DNA from 2 places in the Streptomyces manipurensis genome. Region 1 is predicted to be linked to the other one. Evidence: riboswitches for the same ligand, from Rfam matches in the RefSeq annotation. Region 1 holds a riboswitch; the other holds the start of a gene.
The links. A riboswitch is a leader RNA that binds a small molecule or an ion and turns the genes downstream of it on or off. The one in region 1 is predicted to bind ZMP and ZTP.

Region 1 (7,941 bases):
GGGATGCCGTGCGCGGCAGTGTCCCCGAAGCCCGCGCGCAGCTCCTGGAGTCGGCTGCCGTACGGCTCCGGGACCGCGATCGAAACGCCGAGCGTTACGGTCCCCACGTGTGTCTCCTCCGCTAGTCCCTGTGGACCCTTGCCGCCCCAGTGTGCGGCCAGGACCCCTGTTCGTGCCAGAGCCGTCTGTCCGTAGTTGCGTTCGTCAGTGCTTGGCGGGCAGCAGACCCAGCCGGTCGTAGGCCTGGGCCAGGGTCTCGGCGGCGACCGCGCGGGCCTTCTCCGCGCCCTTGGCCAGGAGGGAGTCCAGCGTCTCCGGGTCGTCCAGGTACTCCTGGGTGCGCTGCTTGAACGGTGTGACGAAATCGACCATCACACCGGCCAGGTCGGTCTTCAGCGCGCCGTAGCCCTTGCCCTCGTACTTCTCCTCCAGGGCGGTGATCGACTCGCCCGTGAGGGTGGAGTAGATCGTGAGCAGGTTGCTGACGCCGGGCTTCTTCTCGGTGTCGAAGCGGATCTCGGCCTCGGTGTCGGTGACCGCGCTCTTGATCTTCTTCTCGGTGACCTTGGGCTCGTCGAGGAGGTTGATCAGGCCCTTGGGGGACGACGCGGACTTCGACATCTTGATCGCCGGGTCCTGGAGGTCGTAGATCTTCGCGACCTCCTTGACGATGTGCGCGGCGGGCAGGGTGAAGGTCTGGCCGAACCGGCCGTTGAAGCGCTCCGCGAGGTCGCGGGTCAGCTCGATGTGCTGGCGCTGGTCCTCGCCGACGGGGACGGCGTCGGCCTGGTAGAGCAGGATGTCGGCGACCTGGAGGATCGGGTAGGTGAACAGGCCGACGCTGGCGCTGTTGACCCCGCCCTTCGCGGACTTGTCCTTGAACTGGGTCATCCGGCTGGCCTCGCCGAAGCCGGTGATGCAGTTCATCACCCAGCCGAGCTGCGCGTGCTCGGGCACGTGGCTCTGGACGAAGAGCGTGCACCGCTCGGGGTCCAGGCCGGCCGCCAGCAGCTGGGCGGCGGAGAGGCGGGTGTTCGCGCGCAGGTCCTTCGGGTCCTGGGGCACGGTGATCGCGTGCAGGTCGACGACCATGTAGAACGCGTCGTGCGTCTCCTGCAGGGCCACGTACTGGCGGATGGCTCCGAGGTAGTTCCCGAGGTGGAACGAACCGGAGGTGGGCTGGATGCCGGAGAGCGCGCGAGGACGATCAGAAGCCATGGCCTCATTGTCTCAGGTACGGAAGCAGGCTCGGGCACCCCGGCGGGGCCGCACGTCCAGCCCCGCCGGCGTCTGAGGCGCGGGCGTGCGGGGGCAGCGCCCCCGGCACGGCGCCGCAGGTTCACGACAGCGGAAGCCCGGGGGCCGGGAAGGCGGCCATGAGGTCGGTGACCTCGGCGCGGATCACCCCGAGGGCCTGCTCGTCCCCCTTCGCGGCGGCGTCCACCGCGCGCGCGATCCAGTCCGCCACCAGCGGCATGTGCTCCGCGGTCAGCCCCCGCGAGGTCAGCGACGGCGTGCCGATCCGGATCCCCGAGGGGTCGAACGGCTTGCGCGGGTCGAACGGCACGGTGTTGTGGTTCACGACGATCCCGGCCCGGTCCAGGGCCTTGGCCGCCACCTTGCCCGGCACGTCCTTGCCGGTCAGGTCGATCAGGATCAGGTGGTTGTCCGTACCGCCCGAGACCAGGTCGAAGCCCCGCTCCAGCAGAACCGCGGCCAGCGCCTTCGCGTTGGCGACGACGGCGTGCGCGTACCGGACGAAGGACGGCTGCGCCGCCTCGTGCAGGGCCACCGCGATGCCCGCCGTCGTCTGGTTGTGCGGGCCGCCCTGGAGCCCGGGGAAGACCGCCTTGTCGATCGCCTTCGCGTGCTCCTCGCGGCACATCAGCATCGCGCCGCGCGGACCGCGCAGGGTCTTGTGCGTGGTGGTGGAGACGACGTCCACGTGCCCCGCCGGGGAGGGGTGCGCGCCGCCCGCGATCAGGCCGGCGATGTGGGCGACGTCCGCGACGAGCACCGCGCCCGCCTCCTGGGCGATCGAGGCGAAGGCGGCGAAGTCGATCGTGCGCGGCAGGGCGGTGCCGCCGCAGAAGATCAGCCTGGGCCGTTCGGCGAGGGCCTGCTCGCGCACCGCGTCGTAGTCGATCAGCCCGGTGTCGGCCCGTACGCCGTACTGCACGCCGCGGAACCACGAGCCGGTCGCCGAGACGCCCCAGCCGTGCGTCAGGTGGCCGCCCATCGGCAGGGCCATGCCCATCACGGTGTCGCCGGGCTGCGCGAAGGCCAGGTAAACGGCCAGGTTCGCCGGGGACCCGGAGTACGGCTGCACGTTGGCGTGGTCCACGCCGAACAGGCCCTTGGCCCGCTCGACCGCGAGGGCCTCGATCCGGTCGATGTTCTGCTGGCCCTCGTAGTAGCGGCGGCCGGGGTAGCCCTCGCTGTACTTGTTCTGCAGCACGGTGCCGGAGGCTTCGAGCACGGCCGCGGACACGTAGTTCTCGCTGGGGATCAGGCGCAGGGTCTGCGCCTGGAGCACTTCTTCGGCCGCGACGAAGGACGCCAGTTCGGGGTCGGTCGCGGACAGGGCGGGATGGCGGCTCGCGTTCATGCGGGCTCCTCCGGGGTCGATGTGATCGGTACCCCGCGAGGCCCAGGCGAGCGGCCCTGTGTGCGGTCGAACGCGCACGACTCCCCCGGAGTCGGTTCTCCGTGCGCCAGTCGCCGTGCGTACCGAACACCTTAGCGGGCGCGCCGCGGTGGAGGTTTCTGCGTCCGGGATCCGAGCGACGATAAGAAGGTGACGCCACCCTCGTCACCGCTTCAACGGCCAGACGGACGATCGGAGACCCCGTGTCGACAACAGCTGACGCCATCCGCTCCGCCGACGCGCACAGCGCGCACACCTACCACCCGCTGCCCGTCGTGGTCGCGTCCGCCGAAGGCGCGTGGATGACCGACGTCGAGGGCCGCAGATACCTCGACATGCTCGCCGGGTACTCGGCGCTCAACTTCGGGCACGGCAACCGGCGGCTGATCGACGCCGCGCGGGCCCAGCTGGAGCGGGTCACCCTCACCTCCCGGGCCTTCTACCACGACCGGTTCGCCGACTTCTGCGCCGAACTCGCCGCGCTGTGCGGCAAGGAGATGGTGCTGCCGATGAACACGGGCGCGGAGGCGGTGGAGACGGCCGTGAAGACCGCCCGCAAGTGGGGCTACGAGGTCAAGGGCGTCCCGGACGGGCACGCCAAGATCGTGGTGGCCGCCGACAACTTCCACGGCCGGACCACGACCATCGTGTCCTTCTCCACCGACCACGACGCCCGCGACCACTTCGGCCCGTACACGCCGGGCTTCGAGATCGTCCCGTACGGGGACCTCACCGCGCTCTCCCACGCCGTCACCGAGAACACCGTGGCCGTGCTGCTGGAGCCGATCCAGGGCGAGGCGGGGGTGCTGGTGCCGCCCGCCGGGTACCTCGCCGGCGTCCGGGAGCTGACCCGCGAGCGCAGCGTCCTCTTCATCGCCGACGAGATCCAGTCGGGCCTCGGGCGCACCGGCGCCACCTTCGCCTGCGAGCACGAGGGCGTCGTCCCGGACATGTACGTCCTCGGCAAGGCGCTCGGCGGCGGGGTCGTCCCGGTCTCCGCCGTCGTCGCCGACCGCGACGTGCTCGGCGTGTTCCGGCCCGGCGAGCACGGCTCCACCTTCGGGGGGAACCCGCTCGCCTGCGCCGTCGCCCTGGAGGTCATCGCCATGCTGCGGACCGGCGAGTTCCAGCAGCGGGCCGCCGAGCTGGGCGACCACCTCCACCAGGAGCTGGGCCTGCTGGTCGGCGGGGGCGCCGTGACCGCCGTACGGGGGCGCGGCCTGTGGGCGGGCGTCGACATCGACCCGTCCCACGGCACCGGCCGGGAGATCTCCGAGAAGCTGATGGAGCGGGGCGTGCTCGTCAAGGACACCCACGGCTCCACCATCCGGCTCGCCCCGCCGCTGGTCATCGGCAAGGAGGACCTGGACTGGGGGCTGGACCAGCTCCGGGCGGTGCTGTCGGCCTGAGGACCGGAGGCCGCCGCCCGGAAGCCCGGGGCCGGGTGTCCCGGGCCCGGGCCGCGGGACTCAGAGGATGACGTGGGGCAGGAAGCGGGCGTACTCGTCCGTGACCGGCCCCGCCGATTCGCGGATGCCGAGCCCGGCCGCCTCGTCCTCGACCACCCACGCGCCGAGGACCACCCGGTTGCCGTCGAAGTCGGGCAGCGGGGCCAGGCCCTGGAAGCAGTACCGCTCCCCCGGCTGCGCCTCGAACGGCTCGGTGTCCTCACCCGCCGGGTGCAGGGTGACCCCCGCGCCCTCGCGGCCGAGGAGCGGCTTGGCCACGTAGCCGGCCGACTCGGGACCGGCCAGTTCGCGCGGGCCGTCGAGGTAGGCGGGCAGCAGGTTCGGGTGCTCGGGGAAGAGCTCCCAGAGGATCGCGAGCAGCGCCTTGTTCGAGAGCAGCATCTTCCACAGGGGCTCGATCCAGCAGGTGGTGCCGGAGCCGCCGCCGTGGTCGTAGGTGCCGAGGACCTGCGGGCCGAAGATGTCCGTGGCCAGCCACTCCCACGGGTAGAGCTTGAAGCAGCTGCGGATGAAGCGGAGCTTCTCGTCCACGAACCGGCCGGAGAGGCTGTCCCAGCCGATCTGCTCGACGGACAGCGCCTGGGTGTCCAGGCCGGCCTGCTCGGCGGTCTCCTGGAGGTAGGCGACCGTCATCAGGTCCTCGCCGAGCTCGTCGGTCTCGGAGTGGGCGAAGTGCAGCGGTCCGGGCGGCAGCAGCTCCGCCTGGCGGCGCCAGGCGTCCACGAGGCGCTCGTGGAGGGAGTTCCACTGGTCGGCGCCGGGGAAGCGTTCCTCCATCCAGAACCACTGCGGGCTGGCCGCCTCCACGAGGGAGGTGGGGGTGTCCGCGTTGTACTCCAGCATCTTGGCCGGGCCGGTGCCGTCGTAGCGCAGGTCGAAGCGGCCGTAGAGGGAGGGCTGTTCCGCCCGCCGGTGCCAGGACCGCGCGATCAGCGCGGCCAGCTCCGGATCGGTGATGCCGAGGTCGGCGAAGCGGTCGTGCTCGACGATGTGCGCGGCGGCGGCCAGGCACATCGCGTGCAGTTCCTCGACGACGTTCTCCAGCGCCTCCACCTCGGGCAGGGTGAAGGAGTAGTAGGCGCTCTCGTCCCAGTAGGGGCGCAGCGTGTCGTCCGGGTACCGGGTGAGGGGGTAGATCAGCCCCTGCTCCTCGACCGTCTTCTGCCAGCCGGGCCGCGGCTCGATGGTGTGGCGCTGCATGGTCGGGTCAGCCGCCGCTGGAGCCGGAGCCGGAGTGGCCGCCGATGCCGCCGCGGGTGACGGCGGACTTGTCGAAGCTGCCGCCCGTGACCTTGCCGGCGCTCACGTGGCCGCCGTAGTAGTAGGAGCCGGTGCCGCCGCTCTTGCACTCCTTGTTGTTCAGGTGCTGCAGCGTGGAGCGGGACGCACAGCGCCGGTCCGGTTCGTCGCTGCTGCCGCAGGCCACGAGGGTGGCCGCGAGCAGGCCCATCCCTCCGAGGGCGACGGCGCCGGAGCGCATGCGGCGCTGGTTGGTGCTGCTGCTGTCCATGTCTGCTGCTCCCCCTGGGGCCTCGCGTACTGCCGACAGAGTAGAGCGGGCATACCGGCCGATGGAATCCGGCCGCCGTGAGATCCGTGACCTAGAGTCAGTTCGTGCTGATTGGGATGATTTGCGCGCTCGGTGCGGCGGTGTGCTTCGGCACGGCGTCCGTCCTCCAGGCGGTCGCGACGCGGTCCGTGGAGCCGGGCAGCGGGTCCGGGGTGGACGCCGCGCTGCTGCTGCGGGCCGCGCGGCAGTGGCGCTACGTGCTGGGCCTCGGCCTGGACGCCGCCGGATTCGTGCTGCAGATCGTCGCGCTGCGGCACGTGCCGATCTACGTGGTCGGCGCGGCGCTGGCGGCCAGTCTGGCCGTGACGGCGGTGGTCGCCTCGCGGCTGATGGCGGTGCGGCTGTCGCGGGCGGAGTGGACCGCGGTGGGCGTGGTGTGCGCGGGACTGCTGATGCTGGGGCTCGCCGCCGGGAGGGAGGGCACCGGGACGGGCTCGCTCGCGCTGGAGCTGGGCCTGCTGGGAGTGGCGGCCCTGGTGCTGCTGGTCGGGGCGGTCGCGGGCGGGCTGCCGGACGGGCCGCGCGCGCTGGTCCTCGGCCTCGGGTCGGGCACGGGCTTCGGCGTGGTGGAGGTCTCCGTGCGGCTCGTCGACTCGCTGTGGGACGTCACGAACCCCGCCCTGTACGCGCTCCTGCTGGGCGGGGCGGCCGGCTTCCTGCTCCTCACCTCGGCGCTGGCCCGCGGCTCGGTGACGGTGGCGACGGCCGGCCTGGTGCTCGGGGAGACGGTCGGCCCCGCGGTGGTGGGCGTGGTCTGGCTCGGCGACCGCACCCGGGAGGGCCTGACCTGGCTGGCGGTGACGGGCTTCGCGGTGGCGGTGGCCGGCTCCCTGGCCCTGTCCCGCTTCGGCGAACCGGAGGCTCCACCGGCCCCGGCTCCACCCGCGGCGCCGCCCCCGCCGTGATGCCCGCACCCGGCGGACGGGCCCGGGGCGCCGGCACGGCGCCGCCGGGTCAGGGCAGCGCGGCGGCGAGCGCCGCGAGCGTCGGCGACCAGGCGCTGTCCGACGGGGTCCCGTAGCCGACGACCAGCGCGTCCCGCGGGGCGAGCTCGGCCTGCGGGTGCCGGAAGGCGGAGAGGCCGTGCACCGCGAGGTCCTGCCACGCGGCCGACTGCACCACGGACCGCTCCGTGCCCGCCGGCAGGTCCAGCACCGCGTGCAGGCCCGCCGCGATCCCGGAGACCGCCACCCGGTCCCCCACCGCCGCCACCAGCTCGTCGCGCCGCCGCCGGTAGCGCAGCCGCATCCCGCGCACGTGCCGGTCGTACGCCCCCGACGTGATGAACGCCGCCAGCGTGAGCTGCTCCAGCGCGCTGGACGTCCAGTCCGTGGCCCCCTTGACCGCCAGGACCTCGTCCACCATGCCCGGCGGGACCACCATCCATCCGATCCGCAGGCCGGGGGCGAGGGACTTGCTGGCCGTGCCGAGGTACACCACCCGCTCCGGGTCCAGGCCCTGGAGGGCGCCCACCGCCTGCCGGTCGTAGCGGAACTCCCCGTCGTAGTCGTCCTCCAGGACCAGCCCGCCGGTGGACCGCGCCCAGTCGACGACGGCCGCCCGGCGGGCCGGGGCCAGTGCCGCACCCGTCGGGAACTGGTGCGCCGGGGTCAGCAGCACCGCCCCCGGGCCGGCCGTCAGCTCCCCGGTACGGGCCCCCTCGCCGTCCACCCCCAACGGCCGGGTCCGCAGCCCCGCCCGCGTCAGCAGGTCCCGGTGGAAGTGCAGCCCGTACCCCTCGACGGCCACCTCCCGGACCTTCCGCGCCCGCAGCACCCCCGCCAGCAGGGTGAGCCCGTGCAGGAACCCGGCACACAGCACGATCCGCCCGGGGTCGGCGTACACCCCGCGCGCCCGCGTCAGGTATCCGGCGAGCGCCTCCCGCAGCTCGATCCGGCCGCGCGCCTCCTCCGCGTACCCGAAGGCGTCGTTCGGCGCGTCGGTCAGCGCCCGCCGGGCGGCCGACAGCCAGGCCGCGCGCGGGAAGGCGCCCAGGTCCGGGGAGCCGGGCACCAGGCTGTACGCCGGCCCCCTGCGCACGGGACGCCGTACGGGCGCGGGCGCCCCGGGCCGGCGCGGCCGGGCCCGTTCGGCCACCCGGGTCCCCGAGCCCTGGCGGGCCGTCAGCCAGCCCTCGGCGACGAGCTCGGCGTAGGCCTCGGCGACCGTGTTCCGGGCGACGCCCAGGTCCGCCGCGAGGCTCCGGGAGGACGGCAGCCGCGTCCCGGGCGCGAGCCGCCCGCTGCGCGCGGCCT
Region 2 (7,941 bases), 1.6 Mb from region 1:
TGGCGATGTGGGCGACGAGGGCGCTGGCCGCGAAGTGCGTGCCCAGCCGGTAGGTACGGAAGATCCGGTCGTTGTCGAAGGCCCATCCGGGGAGTTCCCGCAGGCGGTCCTCGATCTCCTTCTGCGACAGCGGCTCACTCGGCATGCACCGGCTCCTTTTCCCGTGACGTGTGGTCAAGGTTCCCACAGCGCGCACCGGAACAACCCTTTCGCGCCGTGGTGCGCCCGGATGCTCCTGCGCCCTCCTCCGCCCGGCGTCCCCGACCTGGGACGACCTCCCTGGGCTACCGTCGTGCCCATGACGACGACGAGTGTGGGCACGCTGCTGCGCGCCTGGCGGGAGCGGCGCGGCATCAGCCAGCTGGAGCTGGCGGGCCGCGCGGACTCCTCGTCCCGGCACATCAGCTTCATCGAAACGGGGCGCTCCCGGCCGAGCGAGGAGATGGTGCTGCGGCTCGCCGACCACCTCGACGTCCCGATGCGCGAACGCAACTCCCTGCTCTTCGCCGCCGGTTACGCCCCCCGCTACGCGCACACCGCGCTGGACGACCCGACGATGGGGACCCTCCGCGAGGGCATCCAGCGGCTGCTGACCGGCTACGAGCCCTATCCCGCGCTGGTCGTGAACGCCACCTACGAGGTGGTCGCCGCCAACGCGGGCATCACGATGCTGCTGGACGGCCTCCCGGAGCATCTGCTGACCCCGCCGCTCAACGCCATGCGGATCACCCTGCACCCCGAGGGGCTGGCTCCGAGGATCCGCAACCTCCGGGAGTGGCGCGGGCACCTGCTCCACCAGATGGAACGCCAGATCGCCCTGGCCCGCTCCGAGCCGCTGCGCGCGCTGTACGAGGAGGTGTCGGCCTACCCCGTCGCGGAGCGACCGGGCGACGGGCCGCCGCTCGAACCCGTCGCCGCCATCGCGCTCCCGCTGGTCATCGAGCACGACGGGCACGTGCTGTCCTTCGTGTCGTCCATCGCGACCTTCAACACCCCGATGGACGTGACCGTCGCCGAGCTGGCCATCGAGACGATGCTCCCGGCCGATCCGGCGACGGTGAAGTACCTGCGCTCACTCGGGGACTGAGCCCGCGCGCAGGGCGAGCTGCTGAAGCAGGGCGAAGCCGGCCACCGTCAGGGCCTGCGCGGGAATCCACAGCAGACCCGCGGTCGTCGGCTCGAACCAGAGCGCGAGCGACAGCAGACTCAGCGCCGCCCAGGCGTAGTTGCCCTCGATGACAAGACGCACCCCGAGGACCGGCGGCCGGCGGCGCGAGGCGAGCCAGGCCACGCCCGCGCCGTACGCGGCCAGGAAGACGCCGAGCCCGAGCAGGAGCTCCTGCCCGACGCCGAGGAGGCGGGACAGGGGGGCGGAGAACGCCACGTAGGCAAGGCCGTTGGCGGTGGTGACCACGGCGTCGAGGGCGAGGAACCGCCGCAGGGCGGTCTGCGGGACGGTGGTACGGGCGATTCCGGTGAGCAGGGTTGCGGACATCGGGGATCAGCCTCCGTCGAGGTCGGACCGGCAGGTGGGAGACGGGTTCCGGACCCGAGTGCGCGGCCCCGGAACCCGATGCCCCCACCCTGCCGGGCCGTCCCGCACGGGTCGATTACCTCCGGGGTAACGGGCCGGCGGGGAAGGTGGCGGAAGCGCCTGGTCCGGCCCGGGGCGGCGGGCTACGCTGCACCCAGCAGACCGACTCGAACGTCTTGTCGACACAGGGAGGTTCGCCGGTGCGAGCCGTCCCCCGCCCGGGGCTCGCCGCGGTCCGGCACCGGGCCGGGGCACTCGCGGAGCAACAGGGCCCGGCCCCCGCCGAAGTGCCCGCCCCCGAGCGGCCGGGCCGACTCTCCGGCGTCGCCCCCGAGCACTTACCGGGCGTGGTGCCCTCCGCCCGCGCGCACCGGTGCTTCCGGCCGCCGCGCGCCACCCGCGCCGCGGGCACCGGCCTGGTCGGGCCGGGGCACGCGGCGGACGTACAGCGCTTCCTCGCCGTGCACGCCGACCTCCTGCCGACGGACGGCACGAGCCGGACGGAGCACACCCGGCCCCCAGCCGCCGCTACCGGCTCGACGCCCTGCGGCCGGCATTCTGCGGAGCCGGCGGACGGGCGGGGCGCGGCATGAGCCGCACGCGAGCCCTGCGGGCACCCCGCGCCGCCGCCGCGCAGGCCCAGGCCCCGGCACCGGCCCCGGCCCCGGCCCCGGCCCCGGCCGCACGTTCCCTGGCTTCCGGAGCCGCACGTTCCCGGGCCCGCATGCCCGAACCTCACGTTTCCGGGCCCGCCTGGCCGAGCCGCAGGCTCCCGGGCCACGCCTTCCCAAGCCGCGGCTTCCCGGGTGGCACTCCCGAGCGGCAGGAACCCAGTCCCGCTTGTCCGAACCCCAGGCTCCCCGGCCACGCCCTCCCAAGCCGCGGCTTCCCGGGTCGCACGTTCCCGAGCCCCAGGCTCCCGGGCCACGCCTGTCCGAGCCCCAGGCTCCCCGGCCACGCCTTCCCGGGCCGCGGGTTCCCCGGCCGCGCGTACCGGGCACGGACCCGGGCCGCGCGATCCCCCGGGCTCGCGCGCTCGCCCGCGCGCCTTCGGTGCCGGGTGCCGTTCACCCCGTACGGCCCGCCGCCGGGCGCCGCACACGCCACCGCCCCCGCACGCCGCTGCCGTCGGCGCGGCCCCGACAGAGAGCCCGACACCATGACGCAGTCCTCCCCGGCCCCGCACGTCGTCGTCATCGGCGGCAGCATGGCCGGCCTGCTCGCGGCCGCCGTCCTCGCCGAGCACGCGACGGTCACGCTCATCGACGCGGACACGCTCCCGGTGGGCCCGGCCCCGCGCCGCGGGCTGCCGCAGGCGCGGCACGTCCACGTGCTGTGGTCGGGAGGGGCGCGGGCGATCGAGCGGATCCTCCCCGGCATCACCGAGGGCTGGACGGCCGCCGGTGCGCTGCGCCGCAGCCTGCCCGCCGACCTGGTCACCATGACCGCCCAGGGCTGGATCCCGCGCCGCCCGGAGATGCAGTTCAGCATCTCCTGCAGCCGGGACCTCCTGGACTCGGTGGTACGGGCCCGGGTGACGGCCCTGCCGGGTGTCCGCACCCTCCAGAACGGCCGGGTCGGCGGACTGCTGGGCAGCGCGGCCCGGGTCACCGGGGTCCTCGTCGACACACCGGAGGATCGGGGCCGCTCCGTCCCCGCCGACCTGGTGGTCGACGCGTCCGGGCGCGGCTCCCACGCCGTGCAGTGGCTCCGGGCCCTCGGGGTGACCGGCCTGCGCCGGGCCGAGGTCGACTCGGGGCTGGTCTACGCGACCCGGGTCTTCGAGGCGCCCGCCGGGGCGCACGCGGCGGGCTTCCCCATCGTCAACGTGCAGTCCGATCCGAGGGTGCCCGTGCCGGGGCGGACGGCCACCATCGTGCCCATCGAGAACGGGCAGTGGCAGGCGACCCTGTCGGGCACCCGCGGCGGCCGCCCCACGGGGGACCCCGACGCGTTCGTCCCGTTCGCCAGGAGCGTGCGCGACCCGATCGTCGGTGAGCTGCTGGAGGGCCGCAGGCCCCTCACGGACGTCGCCGTCACCCGGGGCAACGCCAACCGCCGGATCTTCTTCGAGAAGGCCGCCCTGCCCGACGGGTTCTTCGCCGTCGGCGACTCGGTCGCGACGTTCAACCCTCTGTACGGCCAGGGCATGACCGTCGCCGCGCAGGGACTGCTGGCGGTACGCGACCTGCTGCGGGACACCGGCGTCGCGGCTCCGGGCTTCGGGCGGGCCGCGCAGCGCGCGATCGCCCCGCGGGTGGCCACCGCCTGGGACCTGGCCACCTCGCAGGACATCCTCTACCCGGGGGCCACGGGCATGCGGCCGCGGACCGGGGCCGGGCTGCTCAACGCCTACGTCGGCCGGCTGATGACGGGAGCCACCACCCGCCGGGAACTCACCGACGCCTTCTTCCGGGTGATCACCATGAGCAGCGGGCCGGCGCACTGGCTGCGGCCGTCGGTGGTGTGGCACGTCCTGCGCGCCTCGGAGCGCGGCGCCCCGGCCGGGCCCCCGCTGACCCTCGCCGAGCGCGCGCTCGCCGGGCTGGCCCGGCGTCCCGGCCCGGCCGACCCCGTCGGCCGGGCCCGCTGAGCCCGTGACCCCTGCGGGGCCGCGTCAGAGCTCCGCGAGGTCCAGTCCGGCCTGGGCGGCGGCCGCCTGGACCGTCTGCTCCAGCAGCACGGCGATGGTCATCGGGCCGACACCGCCCGGGACGGGCGTGATCAGGGAGGCGCGGGCCGCGGCCGACTCGAAGTGGACGTCGCCCACGTTGCCCTCGTTGTAGCCGGCGTCCAGGACCACCGCGCCCGGCTTGATGTCCTCGCCGCGGATGAATTCGGCCTTGCCGACGGCGGCGACCAGGACGTCCGCCTGGCGCACGATCTCGGGGAGGTCCCGGGTGCGCGAGTGGCAGTAGGTGACGGTGGCGTTCTGCTCCAGCAGCAGCATCCCGGCCGGCTTGCCGAGGATGGCGCTGCGGCCGACGACCACGGCGTGCTTGCCGGTGAGGTCCACGTCGTACTCGGCGAGCAGGCGCATGATGCCGCCGGGGGTGCAGGAGACGAAGCCGGGCAGGCCGAAGCCCATGGCGGCGAAGGAGTGCATGGTGACCCCGTCGACGTCCTTGCCGGGGGCGATCGCCTCGAAGGCGGCCCGCTCGTCGATGTGGTGCGGGACCGGGTGCTGGAGCAGGATGCCGCTGATCTCCGGGTCCTCGGAGAGCGCCGTGATCGCGGCGACGAGCTCCTCGGTGGTGGTCGAGGCAGGCAGCTCCACGTGGCGGGAGGTGATGCCGGCCTTGGCGCAGCGGTTCTGCTTCATGCGCACGTAGGTGACGGAGGCCGGGTCCTCGCCGACCAGTACGGTCGCGAGGCAGGGGGCGGTGCCGGTGCGCTCGGTGATCTTCGCCGCGAGGGCGGCGGTGCGCTCCGAGACGCGGCGGGCGAGGGCGGTGCCGTCCATGAGGCGGGCGGTACCGGCGGCGGTGGCAGTGGCAGTGGCAGTGGCAGTCTGGGCGGTCGTCACGGGGTCTCCTGAACGTCGCTGCGGATCGCGGTTCGCGGTCGCCCAGGCGCGCGGCAGTCGACGTACGGGAGGTGCGTGTACGCCGGGCCGCTCCCCGGTGGTGATCCACCCGAACGCCAGTCACGGCCCGCCCCCACTGTAATCGACTTATCCGGTGGTCCACCGACGTCCCACCTGCGACGATCAATGCATGACGCGCACTTTCGACCATCTTGTCGCCGAAGCCGAGACCGTGTCCGTCGACGGCTGGGACTTCTCGTGGCTCGACGGCAGGGCGACCGAGCAGCGCCCCTCCTGGGGCTACCAGCGGCTGCTCGGCGAGCACCTGGCCCGGGTCCGTTCCGCCCTGGACATCCAGACCGGCGGCGGCGAGGTCCTCGCCGGCGCGGGGCCCCTCCCGGCCCTCACCGCGGCCACCGAGTCCTGGCCGCCGAACGTCCGGCGGGCGACGAAGCTGCTGCACCCGCTGGGCGCGGTGGTGGTCGCGGACTCCGACGAGCCCCCGCTGCCCTTCGGTGACGAGGCCTTCGAGCTGGTGACCAGCCGGCACCCGGTGACGATCTGGTGGGACGAGATCGCGCGCGTGCTCGCGCCGGGCGGGACGTACCTCTCGCAGCAGGTCGGCCCGGCGAGCGTCTTCGAGCTCGTCGAGTACTTCCTCGGGCCCCAGCCGGAGGAGGTGCGGCGCGGCCGGCACCCCGACGACGCGGTCGCCGACGCCACCGCGGCCGGCCTGGAGGTGGTGGACCTGCGCTCCGAGCGGCTGCGTACGGAGTTCCACGACATCGGCGCGGTGATCTACTTCCTGCGCAAGGTGATCTGGATGGTGCCCGGTTTCACGGTCGGGCAGTACCGGGACCGGCTGCGCGAACTGCACGAACAGATCGAAAGGGACGGCCCGTTCGTCGCCCACACCGCCCGTTTCCTCATCAAGGCCCGCAAAACGGACCACCGAGAGGGCTGATCGGGGCGGACGGATCCACGCCGGATCGGTTGCCCCGTCGTGGCGTGGCGCAGGTCACTCAATTCAGCGCGTAACGAATCGACTCGGGCACGCGATGAACCGACAGGTGTCCTCGCGCGGCCCGGAATACAGACCCCCCTCGGCTCTGTTTCCCGAGTTCGCGCGATGATGTCCCGCCCACCACTGTCTGTTCGCAACGAGAGGCTCCTTGTGTCGCTCAGCCCGTCCCGTACGTTCCCTCCGGAGATCGCCGAATCCGAGGCCCTGGTAGCGCTGGTCGAGCGCGGCCGCGAGCAGGGTCACATCAACGGTGACGACGTGCGCCAGGCCTTCGAGGCCGGCCGCATCCCGGTGGACCAGTGGAAGCGGGTCCTGCGCAGTCTGAACCAGGTCCTCGACGAGGAGGGTGTCGCCCTTCACGTCAGCGCGGCCCCCGCCACCAAGGCCGCCGCGAAGAAGCCCCGCAAGGCTGCCGCCGCTCCGGCCCGCACCGTGACCAAGAAGGCCACCGCCGCGCCGCGCCCCATCGGCGCGCGCAAGACCGCGGCCACGGCCGCGCCCGCCACCACCGCCGCCTCCGCGGCCGCGGCGATATCCGCTCCGTCGGCCGCCGCGGCGGGTGAGGCGCCGGCCGAGGCCGCCGCCGAGCCCAAGAAGCGCACGGTCAAGAAGACCGCCGCCAAGAAGACCGCGGTGAAGAAGACCGCCGCGGCGAAGAAGACCGGCGCCAAGGACTCCGACGAGGGCGAGAACCCGGCCGCCGAGGGTGAGGACTGGGCCGCCGAGGACCTCGTCGACGAGGTCGAGGAGGAGGCTCCCAAGGCCGGCACCCAGGGCTTCGTGCTGTCCGACGAGGACGAGGACGACGCCCCGGCGCAGACGGTCATGGTGGCCGGCGCCACCGCCGACCCGGTCAAGGACTACCTCAAGCTGATCGGCAAGGTGCCGCTCCTCAACGCCGAGCAGGAGGTGGAGCTCGCCAAGCGCATCGAGGCCGGTCTCTTCTCCGAGTACAAGCTCGAGGAGGAAGAGGACCACAAGCCCGCGTTCAAGCGCGAGCTGGAGATCCTCGTCGAGGACGGTCGCCGCGCGAAGAACCACCTGCTGGAGGCCAACCTCCGCCTCGTGGTCTCCCTCGCCAAGCGCTACACCGGCCGCGGCATGCTCTTCCTGGACCTGATCCAGGAGGGCAACGTCGGCCTGATCCGCGCGGTCGAGAAGTTCGACTACACCAAGGGCTTCAAGTTCTCCACGTACGCGACCTGGTGGATCCGGCAGGCGATCACGCGTGCCATGGCCGACCAGTCGCGCACCATCCGCATCCCCGTCCACATGGTCGAGATCATCAACAAGCTCGCCCGTGTGCAGCGCCAGATGCTCCAGGACCTCGGCCGGGAGCCCACTCCGGAGGAGCTGGGCAAGGAGCTCGACATGACCCCCGAGAAGGTCATCGAGGTCCAGAAGTACGGCCGCGAGCCGATCTCCCTGCACACCCCGCTGGGTGAGGAGGGCGACAGCGAGTTCGGTGACCTCATCGAGGACTCCGAGGCGGTCGTGCCCGCGGACGCGGTCTCCTTCACCTTCCTCCAGGAGCAGCTCCAGTCGATCCTGGGCACGCTCTCGGAGCGTGAGGCGGGCGTGGTGTCGATGCGCTACGGCCTCAACGACGGCCAGCCGAAGACCCTGGACGAGATCGGCCGCGTGTACGGGGTCACCCGTGAGCGCATCCGCCAGATCGAGTCCAAGACCATGTCGAAGCTGCGCCACCCGTCGCGCTCGCAGGTCCTGCGCGACTACCTGGACTGACCGGGCCCGTCGGAGCCCCCGTCCCGCCACCGGCGGGGCGGGGGCTTCCGCGTACCCGGGCGGCGGCCGGTCCGCACCGGGGGCGGCCGCCGCCCGGCCGGGGCCGTGGCG

Region 2: another riboswitch for ZMP and ZTP. It lies ahead of ACPU2J_RS27865 (bifunctional 5,10-methylenetetrahydrofolate dehydrogenase/5,10-methenyltetrahydrofolate cyclohydrolase); the one in region 1 lies ahead of glyA (serine hydroxymethyltransferase).

The regions. Positions count from the first base shown of each region.
Region 1 is NZ_CP186950.1:4,510,520-4,518,460, reverse strand. It holds gene ACPU2J_RS21025 (2'-5' RNA ligase family protein) at 1-107, opposite strand, end outside; gene trpS (tryptophan--tRNA ligase) at 205-1,218, opposite strand; gene glyA (serine hydroxymethyltransferase) at 1,340-2,608, opposite strand; ZMP/ZTP riboswitch at 2,642-2,732, opposite strand; gene rocD (ornithine--oxo-acid transaminase) at 2,851-4,056, shown strand; gene ACPU2J_RS21005 (glutathionylspermidine synthase family protein) at 4,117-5,316, opposite strand; gene ACPU2J_RS21000 (hypothetical protein) at 5,324-5,626, opposite strand; gene ACPU2J_RS20995 (hypothetical protein) at 5,743-6,591, shown strand; gene ACPU2J_RS20990 (PLP-dependent aminotransferase family protein) at 6,641-7,941, opposite strand, start outside.
Region 2 is NZ_CP186950.1:6,095,365-6,103,305, reverse strand. It holds gene ACPU2J_RS27890 (4a-hydroxytetrahydrobiopterin dehydratase) at 1-145, opposite strand, end outside; gene ACPU2J_RS27885 (helix-turn-helix domain-containing protein) at 299-1,087, shown strand; gene ACPU2J_RS27880 (hypothetical protein) at 1,073-1,495, opposite strand; gene ACPU2J_RS27875 (hypothetical protein) at 1,735-2,127, shown strand; gene ACPU2J_RS27870 (NAD(P)/FAD-dependent oxidoreductase) at 2,694-4,127, shown strand; gene ACPU2J_RS27865 (bifunctional 5,10-methylenetetrahydrofolate dehydrogenase/5,10-methenyltetrahydrofolate cyclohydrolase) at 4,152-4,997, opposite strand; ZMP/ZTP riboswitch at 5,094-5,194, opposite strand; gene ACPU2J_RS27860 (methyltransferase domain-containing protein) at 5,251-6,024, shown strand; gene ACPU2J_RS27855 (RNA polymerase sigma factor) at 6,235-7,830, shown strand.